3 regions of the Rossellomorea sp. GCM10028870 genome follow, and region 3 is predicted to be linked to each of the others. Evidence: riboswitches for the same ligand, from Rfam matches in the RefSeq annotation. Region 3 holds a riboswitch; each other region holds the start of a gene.

Region 1 (4,646 bases), 830 kb from region 3:
TCCACCGTATCAGAATTATTCACTTTCGCCTCGTCTTCAGCTGGATAGGGATCAAAGAAGTTCACCAGTTTCCCTGGCCCTTCATATCCAACGACTTGCTCTTTATCTTCTTTAACGTGATCATTTTTCTTCATATAAAAACTCCTTTCTGCCAATTAGTTTGGCGAAAGGAGTTTTTTTCATTCTCGGGGAATGATACATTTTTTTAAAGCCCTTAAGCTTTTGGGTTATCCCAATGACTCTCAATAAATTCGTCACGACCGGATTTCGCCCGGTCTTGTTTATATTCATCGGGATTCTTTTTGTAGAACTTTTGATGATATTCTTCTGCCTGGTAGAAGGTTGAGGCAGGTAGGATCTTTGTGACGATTGGATTTTTGAATCGTCCACTTTCTTCTATTTCTTTCTTCGAGTTTTCTGCTAATTGTTTTTGATGATCATTGTGATAGAAAATAGCTGTGCGATACTGGTCACCGCGATCATGGAATTGTCCTCCGTCATCAGTCGGATCAATTTGCGGCCAGTATAGTTCTAATAATCTTTCATAGGGAAAGAGAGCAGGGTCGAAGGTAATTTGAACAGCTTCATAATGTCCGCTGTTACCGGCTTTGATATCCTGATAGGTAGGGTTTTCAAGATGGCCCCCTGAATAACCTGATACGACGTCAATAATACCCGGTAGTTCATCAAATGGTTTTACCATACACCAAAAACAACCCCCGGCAAAAGTAGCGAACTCTTTCTTTTCATTCATTGCGAAAACCTCCTATACATATGCCACTCTAAAGTAGTAAAGCAATAGCTTGAAAAAGATTCTATCATGAAAGGGAGGAAGCGACAATCAATTAGCATCAAAGCTTCTTTGCCTATATGGTTTACTATAAGTGGGCAATTGATAAATCACATAAGCCAAAGCTCTTTTCCTATTCTATAGCCCAGGCATCAACATGCATTATAGAGGTAGATTCAATCATTCTGCAAATTTCCACAAATTCATAAAAATCAATTCACTAACGATGATAACTTGTGTATAATTCATGTGAACGGAACAATTACATATGATACGAGATTAGGTGAAGCGGAAGTTTCGGTAGCAAACTTTTAGCTTCATAATAGGGAAGTTGGTGTAATTCCAACGCGGTCCCGCCACTGTAAATGGAAGTGCGCTGTATGAATGCCACTGTACTAATAGGTATGGGAAGGTGCAGCAAACATTGACCATGAGCCAGGAGACCTGCCTAATGTCTTTCGCACCAAATCTACGCGGATAGAAAGGTGTAATGTGCATGTTTGACGGTATGGAAGCCATTTTTGCATCTTACACAACATCTCTAGTCCCACTAGAGGTGTTTTTTTGTCTGACAATAAGTTCAATTCACAGGGGGAAAAAACATGAAACACTTCAAAATCATTTTCGCACTATTATTATCTTTAGGGATCCTCTCAGCATGCGGTGCTGATGGTGAAAATGTAGAAAAGGGAAAAGGTAATGGAGAAGTCACTAAGGGACAATCTGATTTCCCTTTGTCGGTAAGCGACGCTCTTAGTAATAAAGTTACGCTGGAAGAGCAACCTAAGCATATTGTTTCATTGATTCCAAGCAACACAGAAATCTTATTCGAGTTAGGGTTGAATAAGGAAATTGTGGGGGTTTCAGATTTTGATAATTATCCAAAAGAAGCGGCGGAGAAAGAAAAAATAGGTGGAATGGAATTTAACGTTGAGAAGATTATCAGTCTGAATCCGGATTTGGTTCTCGCTCATGAGTCCACTGCTGTTTCGGCAGAAGAGGGGTTAGAACAGCTTCGAGGTGCAGGGGTAAAGGTATATATCGTACGTGATGCCCATAACTTTGAGGAAGTATACACCACGATGGAAAACATCGGCACATTGGTCGGCAAGAAAGATGAAGCTGAATCCATCATTTCGGAGATGAAAGCTGATCTAGAATCCATTAAGGAAAAAGTCAGTGGTGTCTCCGAAAAGAAAAAAGTGTATATAGAGGTGTCACCTTCGCCTGACATATATTCTACAGGTAAAAATACATTCATCGATCAAATGCTATCACTTGTAAATGCCGAAAATGTGATGAGTGATCAAGAGGGATGGATCCAAGTAAACCAGGAAGCAGTCATCGCATCAAATCCAGACATCATCATTACAACATATGGTTACTACAGCGAAAATCCTAAAGAACAAGTGATGGGCCGGGAAGGATGGAAAGACGTGAGTGCTGTGAAAAATGAGGAAGTTCATGACGTACATTCTGACCTGGTCACACGTACTGGCCCAAGACTGGTTGAAGGAGTAGAGGAAATTGCAAAGTCGATCTATCCGGAGTTATTTACAGAATAAAATATGGATAACATACGGATTGGCAGTATCGTTTTTACTATTCGCTCTTCTTGCCGGTATATCGATTGGAACCATTCCGGTGCCGCCGAAGGACATTTTGTACATCGTCGGAGCTAAATGGTTAGGATACCATTTACCAGAAGAGATTGATCCGATGTTTACAAACATTGTCTTTTCAATTAGATTACCCAGAGTATTATTGGCACTTTTGGTTGGAAGCTCCTTAGCAATCGCAGGAGCTTCTTTTCAAGGACTTTTGCGCAACCCGCTGGCGGATCCGTATACATTGGGTGTGTCTTCAGGAGCATCAGTCGGAGCTGTTATTACATTGTTTTTTAATTGGAGCATTCCGTTCATTGGTAAGTTTACGCTTCCTTTTCTCAGTATTCTTTGTTCGATTATTACCGTGTTCCTCGTATTATGGTTTGCGCAAAAAGTTGAAAGAACAATGAAGGTAGAAACAATCATATTAACAGGAATTATTTTCAGCTCTTTTTTAGGGTCCTTTATTTCCTTAATGATCGCCCTAACTGGAGAAGAATTAAGGCAAATCATTGGTTGGCTTCTTGGAAGTGTATCCATGAGAGGGTGGGATTACATTGCGATTATATTCCCGTTTTTCCTTATTGGAGTGATTTTGTTGTTTTTTAATAGCAAGGAACTGAATGGCATGAGTTTTGGTGAAGAACAAGCCCATCATATCGGGATATCCGTACAAAAGAGAAAACTGCTCATCTTAATTGCAGGAAGTATCCTGACAGGAGCGGCTGTCGCCGTTTCAGGTACGATCGGATTTGTTGGTCTTGTGGTCCCTCATTTTCTACGGAGGATGGTAGGGCATGATCATAAGCATTTACTTCCTTTGTCTATCATAGTAGGCGGAGGCTTTCTCGTTCTGGCGGATCTTATCTCGAGAACCATCATTGCACCCACAGAACTTCCAATCGGAGTGATAACATCCCTAATCGGTGCCCCCATGTTTGCTTATATTCTCCTAAAGAAAAGAGGTCTTTCATCATGATTGATATAAACGGGGTGACTGTTGGATACAACGATAAAAAAATCGTGGAAGACATGAATTTTCATATAGATAAAGGAGAATTCTTTGGGATTCTTGGACCTAACGGCAGTGGAAAGACGACGCTGTTAAAAGCCATGACGGGTCTGCTTCCATTAATGGATGGAACCATCACGTTAAAAGGAAAAAAACTGCATCATTTTTCTTCAAGGGATTTAGCAACACAGTTAGCGGTACTTCCTCAGATATCGACAGAATCCTTCTCCTATGAAGTGAGGGAAACGGTTATGCTTGGGAGATATGCTCACCAGAAAGGTTTTTTTAAAGGAACGACTGAACGTGATGTTGAAATCGTAGAGAGGGTAATGAACCAAACGGGCATTACGTCCTTTCAGCACCGCTACCTTCATGAATTGTCAGGGGGAGAACGGCAGCGGGTGTTCCTAGCACAGGCTCTGGCTCAGGAACCACAGGTCCTGTTGCTTGATGAACCTACTAATCATCTTGATCTATCGTATCAGAAATCACTATTGGATTTAATCAAGAATCAAACGGTACACGAAAAATTAACGGTAATCGCGATCTTTCATGATTTAAATTTAGCAAGTTTATACTGTGATCGCTTACTTCTCTTAGACAAAGGAAGAACCAAACTTCTCCACCACCCGGAAGAGGTTCTGAAAGAGAAACATATAGAAGAGGTGTATCATACAAAGGTTCAAAAACAGGCTCATCCTTTAGTGGCAAAACCTCAAATGGTAATCGTTCCTGAGGAGAGTGCGACAGAGAACTTTGTGTTAGATGAAAGTTACCTAAACGTGAAGGAAGAATACATACATTTCTCTGCCCCTTATCCATTAAAATGCATGTCCTCAGGGATTATTGGTGCAGGAATAGGCTGGTACAAGCACTTTATCAATCGTAAAGTCCCTGCAGATTATGACTGCCCGGATTATCAAGAGGATATGAAAGAATTTCTTGTTCAAAGGAACCTGGATCCCTCATTGTCTGTAGGCATGATGACGGCTCTTCCTTTAAATAATATGGTATGTGATCATTTCGAAGTTCAGGGGCATTCCATATTCGTTGTGGTGACAGCAGGTATCGGGAATGCGATTGATATCTCTACAAGTTATCAATTTGATATAGATACAAGGCCAGGCACGATTAATATGTGGGTGTTCCTAAATGGGAATCTATCAGATGAAGCATATATTGAAGCCCTTGTAACTTCAACAGAAGCGAAAGTGAGAGCCCTTCACGACATGAATGT
Region 2 (4,646 bases), on a different contig from region 3:
GGACGTGAAATCGAACCGGAAGATAACGGCTATAAAGGAGACGATCCTTATGCACACGTAGAGGCGTTCACTACTATCAAACGTACCCCAATACGGGCAAAAATGGGTCGTAATGTGACTCAAATGCACTATGCAAAAAAAGGAATCATTACACCGGAAATGGAGTTCATCGCTATCCGGGAAAATGTTGATCCTTCATTTGTAAGAGAAGAAGTAGCAAAGGGCAGGGCCATCATTCCTGCCAATATCAATCATCCTGAATGTGAACCGATGATCATCGGTCGTCACTTTCATGTGAAAATAAACGCGAATATCGGAAACTCTTCTGTATCATCTTCCGTTGAAGAAGAAGTGGAGAAAATGACGTGGGCAACTCGTTGGGGTGCCGATACCATAATGGACTTATCAACAGGTAAAAACATTCATACAACAAGGGAGTGGATCATTCGAAACTCCCCTGTCCCTGTTGGTACGGTACCGATCTATCAAGCACTAGAAAAAGTAAACGGAATTGCTGAGAATCTTACATGGGGTGTGTACAGGGATACATTGATCGAACAGGCGGAGCAGGGTGTTGACTATTTCACCATTCATGCAGGTGTTTTATTGAGGTATATTCATCTGACGGCTGATCGTACAACAGGCATTGTTTCCCGTGGAGGTTCAATCATGGCACAATGGTGTCTTGCCCATCATAAAGAGAACTTTCTTTATTCCCATTTTGAAGATATATGTAAGATTTTAAAAGCCTATGATATCTCCGTTTCCTTAGGAGATGGTTTAAGACCCGGATCAATTGCTGATGCGAATGATGAAGCACAGTTTGCCGAGCTTGAAACATTAGGCGAGCTAACCAAAATTGCTTGGAAGCATGATGTACAAGTCATGATTGAAGGCCCTGGTCATGTACCGATGCATATGATTAAAGAGAATGTGGATAAGCAAATGGAAATCTGTCATGAAGCTCCTTTTTATACCTTGGGGCCATTAACGACAGATATTGCACCGGGGTATGATCACATTACTTCCGCCATAGGGGCTACCATGATCGGTTGGTTTGGGACAGCCATGCTGTGCTATGTAACACCGAAAGAGCATCTGGGATTACCGAATAAAGATGATGTGAGAGAAGGTGTCATTGCTTATAAAATCGCAGCACATGCAGCGGATTTGGCGAAAGGCCATCCAGGGGCACAAGTCAGAGATAATGCCGTTTCTAAGGCTCGATTTGAATTTAGATGGAATGACCAATTTAATTTATCCCTGGACCCGGAGCGTGCAAGGGAGTATCATGATGAAACACTTCCTGCAGAAGGGGCAAAAACGGCCCATTTTTGTTCAATGTGTGGCCCGAAATTTTGTTCAATGAGAATATCACATGACATAAGGGGAATGAAGGAGACTAGCATGAATGATGCTCATAAGGAAATAGAAAAAGGATTGAAAGAAAAATCGAAGGAGTTTGTGGAAAATGGATCAAACATCTATCGATAAACCTTCTTGTCATGTACTGAAATTGAAGAATGAGATCGTAAAGCTCAATCAGAGAGTCATCCAACTCGAAAAAGAAGTGAAGAGCATTCAGGAAAACTGCAGACATGTCTTTTATGAAACGGATGTAACAAGATCTTGTATCAAATGTCATTATGTAGAAAGTACCTATTATTAGAAACGTGTAAGGTATGAATTAAATTTCTTTTGACAGCTTATATGTACCGTGCTACGATTATTACAAATTTCGGAATAGTAAATGAATATATTTGTAACTCTTATTGAGAGTGGTGGAGGGACTGGCCCTGTGAAACCCGGCAACCATTCAACCGATGTGTTGAAAAGGTGCTAATTCCTGCAAAGCACTTTGCTTTGGAAAATAAGAGAGGATTCTCATAAACATGAAGCCCTCTCTTTCGCAAGAGAGGGCTTTTCGTTTTTATGAAAGAAAAATTAAATAGACAAATGCAATAGGTGCTGAGTCATGCTCAGCTAAAAGGGAAGACCGGTGAAAATCCGGCACGGTCCCGCCACTGTAATGGGGAGCGACTTATCATTCAACCACTATTTCTGTTGAAATGGGAAGGGATAAGAAGCTGTGAACCTAAGTCAGGAGACCTGCCTGTTGTATGCGCTTATGCTCTACGTGGATATAGAGAGGGGTGAGGAATACGTGTTGAGAATACAAGATTGTCTCAACTCAAGTTAGTGATGCGTATGAATCTCTCTTTCATTTGAAAGGGAGATTTTTTTGTTGATGACAACCATATCAAGTATAAGGAGTGAGGATTGAATGAGTAAGGTGATCAGTTCAAATTTAGGATATCCAAGAATCGGTGAAAAGCGTGAATGGAAAAAGACGCTGGAACAATTTTGGGCAGGGAAGATTGAAAAGGATTCCTTCTTAGAACAAATGGAGGAAATACGAGTCAACCATTTGAAGAAGCAACTGGATCAGGGAATTGATTTGATTCCGGTTGGAGATTTCAGCTCATATGATCATGTGCTTGATACAGCCGTCATGTTCGGCTTGGTTCCTAAGAGGTTTCATTATGGTGGGGGTAAGGTCTCTCTTGAAACGTATTTTGAAATGGCCAGAGGATCAAAGGACGCGGTGGCACTGGAAATGACAAAATGGTTTAACACCAACTATCACTATCTCGTCCCTGAACTTGATGGGATCGTTCCCCGGTTGGTGGAAAATCGTCCCCTCCATTTTTTTAGGGAGGCAAAAGAAAAACTGGGTATAGAAGGAAAACCGGTTATCTTAGGTCCGTTCACATTTGTGAAATTGTCCAAAGGGTATGATAACGGGGACTATAAAACCATCGTTGATCAATTTGTCCCTCTTTATGCTGAAGTATTGCGTGATTTACAGGAAGAGGGTGTAGAGTGGGTACAAATGGATGAACCGATCTTGTGCACATCCATCGGGGATGAAGAGATGGATCAATTTAAAGAAGTCTATCAAACACTTAAAGAATCCTGCCCCGGGTTAAAGATCATCCTCCAAACCTATTATGATAGTTTGGAAAGGTACCAGCGGGTGTTAGCACTCCCAGTGGACGGCATAGGGATAGATTTTATGCATGATCGTGGTAAGAATTTGGCGGCGCTGAAAAGATTTGGTTTTCCTAAAGATAAATTCCTGGCTGCCGGCATTCTTGATGGCAGGAATATTTGGAGAAGTAATCTTGCTGATACCCATTCGCTTCTATCGTTCATTGCAGGGTATGTTCCGAGTGATCGCTTGATCATACAACCATCATGCAGTTTACTTCATGTACCTGTAACCTTGCAGAATGAAGAAGCAATTGATACACCTCTCATTGACGCTCTATCATTTGCTGATGAGAAATTACATGAAATCACAATTTTAACGAAGGGGATTCGTGAGGGAGTCGAGACAATAGAAGATGAGATTGCTCAAAGTGTAACGGCGATTAAGAATTTAAACGAATCACCCCTGCGCAATAATAGGGAGGTGCAGGAAGAGGTTGAGGAATTGCAACCCGATAATGTAGGGAGAAAGGATCCTTTCCATATTCGTAAACTGGAACAGGCGAAGTACTTTTCATTACCTTTTCTACCTACCACTACCATAGGAAGTTTTCCTCAAACCCAGGAAGTAAGAAGGCAAAGGTTGAAATGGAGGAAGGGAGAACTTTCTGATGGGGAGTATCAACAATATATTCATGCGGAAATAAAACGCTGGATTGAAATTCAGGAACAAATAGGTCTTGATGTGTTTGTACATGGGGAATTCGAGCGGACTGATATGGTTGAATTCTTTGGTGAGAAATTAGAAGGTTTTCAATTTACGAAGTTTGGATGGGTACAATCATACGGTTCCAGATGTGTGAAGCCACCACTCATTTACGGTGATGTGAATTTTAAAGAACCGATGACGGTTAAAGAAACCGTATATACCCAATCATTAACCGATAAACCGGTTAAAGGGATGTTAACGGGCCCGATCACGATTCTAAATTGGTCATTTATTCGGAATGATATATCACGATATGAAGTATCGAATCAAATCGCACTTTCTCTCCAAAAAGAGATAGAGGAATTAGAAGCCCATGGGATTCGCATGATACAAGTCGATGAGCCGGCACTTAGGGAAGGTCTGCCTTTAAAGAGTGAAAATTGGGAGGAATATCTAAAGGCTGCCGTTTATGCCTTCAGATTGGCCACTTCATCTGTACAGAAGCAAACCCAGGTCCACACACATATGTGCTATTCGGATTTTGAAGATATTATAGATGCCATCAGTGATCTGGATGCTGATGTCATCTCGATTGAAACATCAAGAAGTCATGGGGAGTTGATCCATGTTTTTGAAGATTATACGTATGACAAAGGGATTGGTCTCGGGGTATATGACATTCATAGTCCACGGGTGCCGAAACGTGAAGAATTAATCCGCAATATACATCGGGCTCTGGAAGTGCTGGATCCCCATTTATTCTGGGTCAACCCGGATTGTGGTTTGAAAACACGTGGGATCGATGAGACGGTCTTAGCTCTTAAAACCATGGTGGAAGCTGCGGAACAAGTGCGTGAAGAAGTGCTTCTTAAAAATGAAAGATAATAGACGGAGAACGAAGAGAAATATGATCGAGTGTAGCTGTACGCTCGTGTGATCCACCTTT
Region 3 (4,646 bases):
TTCACAACCGTCAAATGGGTTGCCGTTCAGCACAAGAGAAGAGACTACGGGCCATTTATTGAAGAGAGATAATAAGAAAAGCGAGTCTTGATGACTCGCTTTCTTGTCTTTATAGTTCATCGAACCCATTAGCATCTGATGTCTTGGTATATTGCCTTGATTTTTGTTCAAAGAAATCGGTCTTCCCTCTATCCACTTCCTGATAAGCAATGATCCATTTTAGAGGATTCGATTTATACCCTTGGAATGGTTCTTCAAAGCCTAACTGTTTGGCTCTTTTATTCGCCATGAACTTAATATAATCTTCAAGGTCGCTCATTAACAGCCCATCAACGTGAGATCCGATGATTTCCCTTCCCCACTCTATTTCCAGGATAGCTGCCTGTTTGAAAGCATCATGTCCAAAGTCGCGCAGCTCTTCCGTATGATAAGAGGGGTTCTCGTTCAGTACTTCTTTAAATATTTTTTCAAATAAGCCAACATGCAGCTGTTCATCCCGATTGATGTAATTAATCATCGTAGAGGTCGCCACCATTTTTTGATTTCTGGCCAAATTATAGAAAAAGGCAAATCCGGAGTAAAAGAACAAACCTTCTAGAATCACATCATAAATGATCGATTTTAATAGATTCGCAATGGTAGGAGATTCTACGAAGCCCTTATACCCATTCGTAATAAATTCATTCCGCTTCTTTAAGATTGGATCGTTCTTCCAGAAATCAAACACTTCATCCTGTTTCTTTTTTGACACGATACTCGATAATACATAGCTATAGGAATGATTGTGTACAACCTCTTGCTGTGCAAGAATGATCATCAGCGCATTTAAGCTGGAATCCGTCAGATAGTCTGCCACTTTACCGGCGTAATCTGTCTGCACACTATCAAGTAGAGCCAGTAAACCGATGATTTTTAAAAAGGACTCCTGCTCTCTCGATGAAAGATTCGGAAATTGTTTAATATCCTTTGCCATATTGATTTCAAAAGGTGTCCAGAAATTCCCGAGCATTCTCTTATATTTCGGATATGCCCATGAGAACCTGACATCATCCCAGTTCAATATATTCGAACTTTTCCCATTTACGATACCTGTTGATTTATTTGGTGCCTCTGAATCTATTAAGATTCGCTTCTTCAATCCATTCACGTTATCATCTTCCTCCCGGTTAGCTATGGCAGCTTTCACATTCTTCAAAATTCGAAACAGATGTTGATCTCACATAATAGGTCGTTTTCAACCCTGACTTCCATGCATCTAAATGAAGAGATAATAACTCTATCGCCTTGATATCATTTCGCACATACAAGTTAAACGATATTCCCTGATCTATATGACGCTGTCTCTTCTCATTTTGTTTAATACTCCAGTGCTGATCTACGTTATAGGCCGTTTTGTAATACCAGGTTGTCTTAGGTGATAAATCAGGGGCTGTAACAGGAATCTTATAATCTTTCTTTTCTTCTGAGTACTCTAATCTGAACAAAGGATCTATACTTGCTGTGGATCCGGCTATGATCGAGGTGGATGAATTAGGGGCGACGGCCATTAAATATCCGTTTCGTATCCCTTTAGTAGAAACTTCCTCCCTGAGTACATTCCACCTTGGTCCTGAATATCCTTTTTTGGAAAAATACTCTCCGGTGGACCAATCTGAACCGCTGAAATATGGATAAGATCCTTTTTCTATTGCTAATTCATGACTGGCTTTAATCGTGTAATAGGCAACATCCTCGTATAAGGAATCACAATAATCAACGGCTTCATCGCTCTCCCATTTCAACCCTTTTAAAGCAAGAAGGTGATGCCACCCAAAGGTTCCTAATCCAATCCCTCTATAGCGCCTGTTTGTCAGTTGGGCTTGCAGGACTGGAAGTTTATTTATATCAATGACATTATCCAGTAATCTTACTCCTATGGACACCACTCTTTCCAGCTCATCATCCATTACCGTTTTAGCTAAAGAAACAGATGCCAGATTACAGACGACATAATCTCCCGGAGATTTATAGGTAATGATTTTCCCGTCCTTTATGACCTCTTCTTCCATAATGGTCGCACTCATATTCTGGGCGATTTCCGTACATAAATTACTGCAGTAAATCATCCCCTTATGCTGATTGGCATTTAGCCGATTGACTGTATCTCGGTAAAACATATAGGGTGTTCCCGTTTCAAGCTGGGAAATCATGATCCGCTTGAAAATTTCAATCGCTGGGACCACTTCCCTTGAAAGGTCAGGGTTTTCTACACACTCCCAGTACTTATCCCTGAACGAGCCTTCTCCATCCTTTTCGTCATAGTAATCTTCCAGTGAAAAACCCATGCCTATTTTCACTTCATGAGGATCAAATAAATACCATTCCCCTCTTTTCTCCACTTGCTCCATAAATAAATCAGGTAAGCTGACACCTGTGAAGAGGTCATGAGTACGCTGCCTTTCATCTCCATTATTTAATCGCGTATCAAGAAAAGGAAAAATATCCTTATGCCATACATCTAAATATACAGCGATTGCTCCTTGACGCTGGCCTAATTGATCAACCGATACGGCCGTGTTATTTAATTGCTTCATCCATGGAATAACACCTGAACTTACACCCTTGAAGCCTTTAATATCACTTCCTCTGCTTCGGACTTTCCCTAAATAGATACCCAGGCCTCCACCGTTTTTACTTAATGTGGAAACATCTGTATTGCTGTCATAAATGCTCCTTAAATCATCTGCCACCGTATCAATAAAACAACTTGATAACTGACCATGACTTTTCCCCGCATTGGCGAATGTAGGGGTGGCTACCGTCATATACAAATTGGATAGTGCCCAATACGCTTCCTGAATGAGCGCCATCCGCTTATCACGCGGTTCGTTCATAAAGAGAGTCATGGCAATGATCAATAATCGCTCTTGTGGTAATTCAAGAATCTTTCCATCATGGGATTTTGTTAAATACCGCTCTGTTAATGTGACGATCCCTATGTAAGTAAACAATTGATCTTTAGATGAATCCATGATCGTTGCCAGGAAGTCTATATCTTCTTTTGTATAAGATTCGAGCAGGGCTGACGTATATAATTTCCGATCAGTCAACTCGTGAATTGATTTATTAAAGGAACTGTATAACTTGTCTTTTTCAATTCCCCTGGAATTAGCAACTGTACGATAAAGGTTTTTTAAATAAAGTGTTGCAGCCACATAGGTCCAATCGGGTTCATGGGCAGAAATACGTTCAACTGCAGTGAGAATCATGAAATGATAAAGCTTTTCTTTACTCAGTACAGACTGTCCGTTAGCATACATAAAAATCTTTTCATCGAATTCTTTAAAATGGAGCTGTGGAAAACGACTGTGGAGACTTGTTATAATCTCCTCTGCTTCCACTATTAGTCGCTGCTCTTGTGATACGATTGACATAAATATTCCTCCCAATTTATACAGTGTGGATAGGATTCAAAAAAGCCCATCCTTCAGAAGGATGGGCCTAATATATACGGAGATATGTACATAGACTTAAAGCCTATTACAATCCTCGCTTTATCCTCCCAATTCCCGAAGAAGATAACACGTGAATAAATAAGGCAGGTCTCCTGACTCATGCTTCACCCTACTCTAAGGCCTTCCCATCGTATAAGACAGTGGCAGTTCCTTATTTCGTCAGCACTTACAGTTGCGGGGACAGCTCCGGATTCACACCGGATTCCCTTTTAAGTCCATTCAGACACCCTATTCACAGGTTATAATCAATATATTGTTAAAATCATCAAACATAACACTAAATGTTGTGTTCTGTATCATCATAAACGATTAAAAATGAATTTACAAGTGGAACTATTCACTTTGTTTAGAAGTTGAAATCTTTTAATAGTATCACTCTATTACACTCGTAAAGTCAAGAGTTGTAATAAGTTGAACAGAAGGAAGGATAAATCCTTCCTATGAAATATGCTTATAATTATTATTTTCCATGAAAAGAATAGGAGAAGATTGAATACAACCTTCAAATGGACACTAGTCAGCCGACACCTTCCTACATGTTAGTTGAAGAAAATGTTCCCACTCTCTATAATTCAAATAGAAGGTTGTTTGACAGTATTCTTTGGTCCCCAATATTTTTTATTGGCTGTTTAAATGGAGAATGAACTCGATTTAAACAGCCTCTTTTTTTTAGTTCGGCTTTAATGTATGTGAAAATCCTCTTACAATTTCATTTCTACCCGGGAGCTTTCAGTTCAAATGTAACCGCATACACAATAGTGAAAGAGGGACCATATAAGCAATTTAATGTATTTCAACCTTATTACAATCAATACTTTTCAGCTTAAATACTTTCTTTTTACGGTTTTTTCATTTAAAATGCGCATTAAGTGATTTTTTTCGAAATCACACCTTAGTTCTGAAAGGAGTCTATTATGAAAAAATTATTAACGACTTTACTATTAGCATTACTAACGATTGGACTAGCCGCTTGCGGTTCGAACGAGGAGAGCCAAAAACAAGCTGAAGATAAAGCGAAGACAGAAGAAAAAAGCGATGGACAGGCTCAAGAGGAGCAAGCTAAGCAGATGGAAGAAATGCAGAAGAAAATGGATGAACAAAAGGTTGAAAAAGATAAGATCGTTGCCATTGTAAACGATGAAAAAATTAAAG

What was found. A riboswitch is a leader RNA that binds a small molecule or an ion and turns the genes downstream of it on or off. The one in region 3 is predicted to bind cobalamin.
Region 1: linked by a shared signal. The riboswitch ahead of ACFQWC_RS04895 (ABC transporter substrate-binding protein) and the one ahead of ACFQWC_RS09070 (ribonucleoside-diphosphate reductase subunit alpha) in region 3 are both predicted to bind cobalamin.
Region 2: linked by a shared signal. The riboswitch ahead of metE (5-methyltetrahydropteroyltriglutamate--homocysteine S-methyltransferase) and the one ahead of ACFQWC_RS09070 (ribonucleoside-diphosphate reductase subunit alpha) in region 3 are both predicted to bind cobalamin.

What each region holds. Positions count from the first base shown of each region.
Region 1 is NZ_JBHTGN010000001.1:932,106-936,751, forward strand. It holds gene ACFQWC_RS04885 (hypothetical protein) at 1-134, opposite strand, end outside; gene msrA (peptide-methionine (S)-S-oxide reductase MsrA) at 215-754, opposite strand; cobalamin riboswitch at 1,055-1,256, shown strand; gene ACFQWC_RS04895 (ABC transporter substrate-binding protein) at 1,393-2,355, shown strand; gene ACFQWC_RS04900 (FecCD family ABC transporter permease) at 2,318-3,376, shown strand; gene ACFQWC_RS04905 (adenosylcobinamide amidohydrolase) at 3,373-4,646, shown strand, end outside.
Region 2 is NZ_JBHTGN010000006.1:174,801-179,446, reverse strand. It holds gene thiC (phosphomethylpyrimidine synthase ThiC) at 1-1,494, shown strand, start outside; gene ACFQWC_RS21385 (hypothetical protein) at 1,472-1,669, shown strand; SAM riboswitch class I at 1,767-1,877, shown strand; cobalamin riboswitch at 1,947-2,131, shown strand; gene metE (5-methyltetrahydropteroyltriglutamate--homocysteine S-methyltransferase) at 2,285-4,585, shown strand.
Region 3 is NZ_JBHTGN010000001.1:1,763,662-1,768,307, forward strand. It holds gene ACFQWC_RS09060 (aldehyde dehydrogenase family protein) at 1-72, shown strand, start outside; gene ACFQWC_RS09065 (ribonucleotide-diphosphate reductase subunit beta) at 110-1,147, opposite strand; gene ACFQWC_RS09070 (ribonucleoside-diphosphate reductase subunit alpha) at 1,167-3,413, opposite strand; cobalamin riboswitch at 3,560-3,740, opposite strand; gene ACFQWC_RS09075 (SurA N-terminal domain-containing protein) at 4,409-4,646, shown strand, end outside.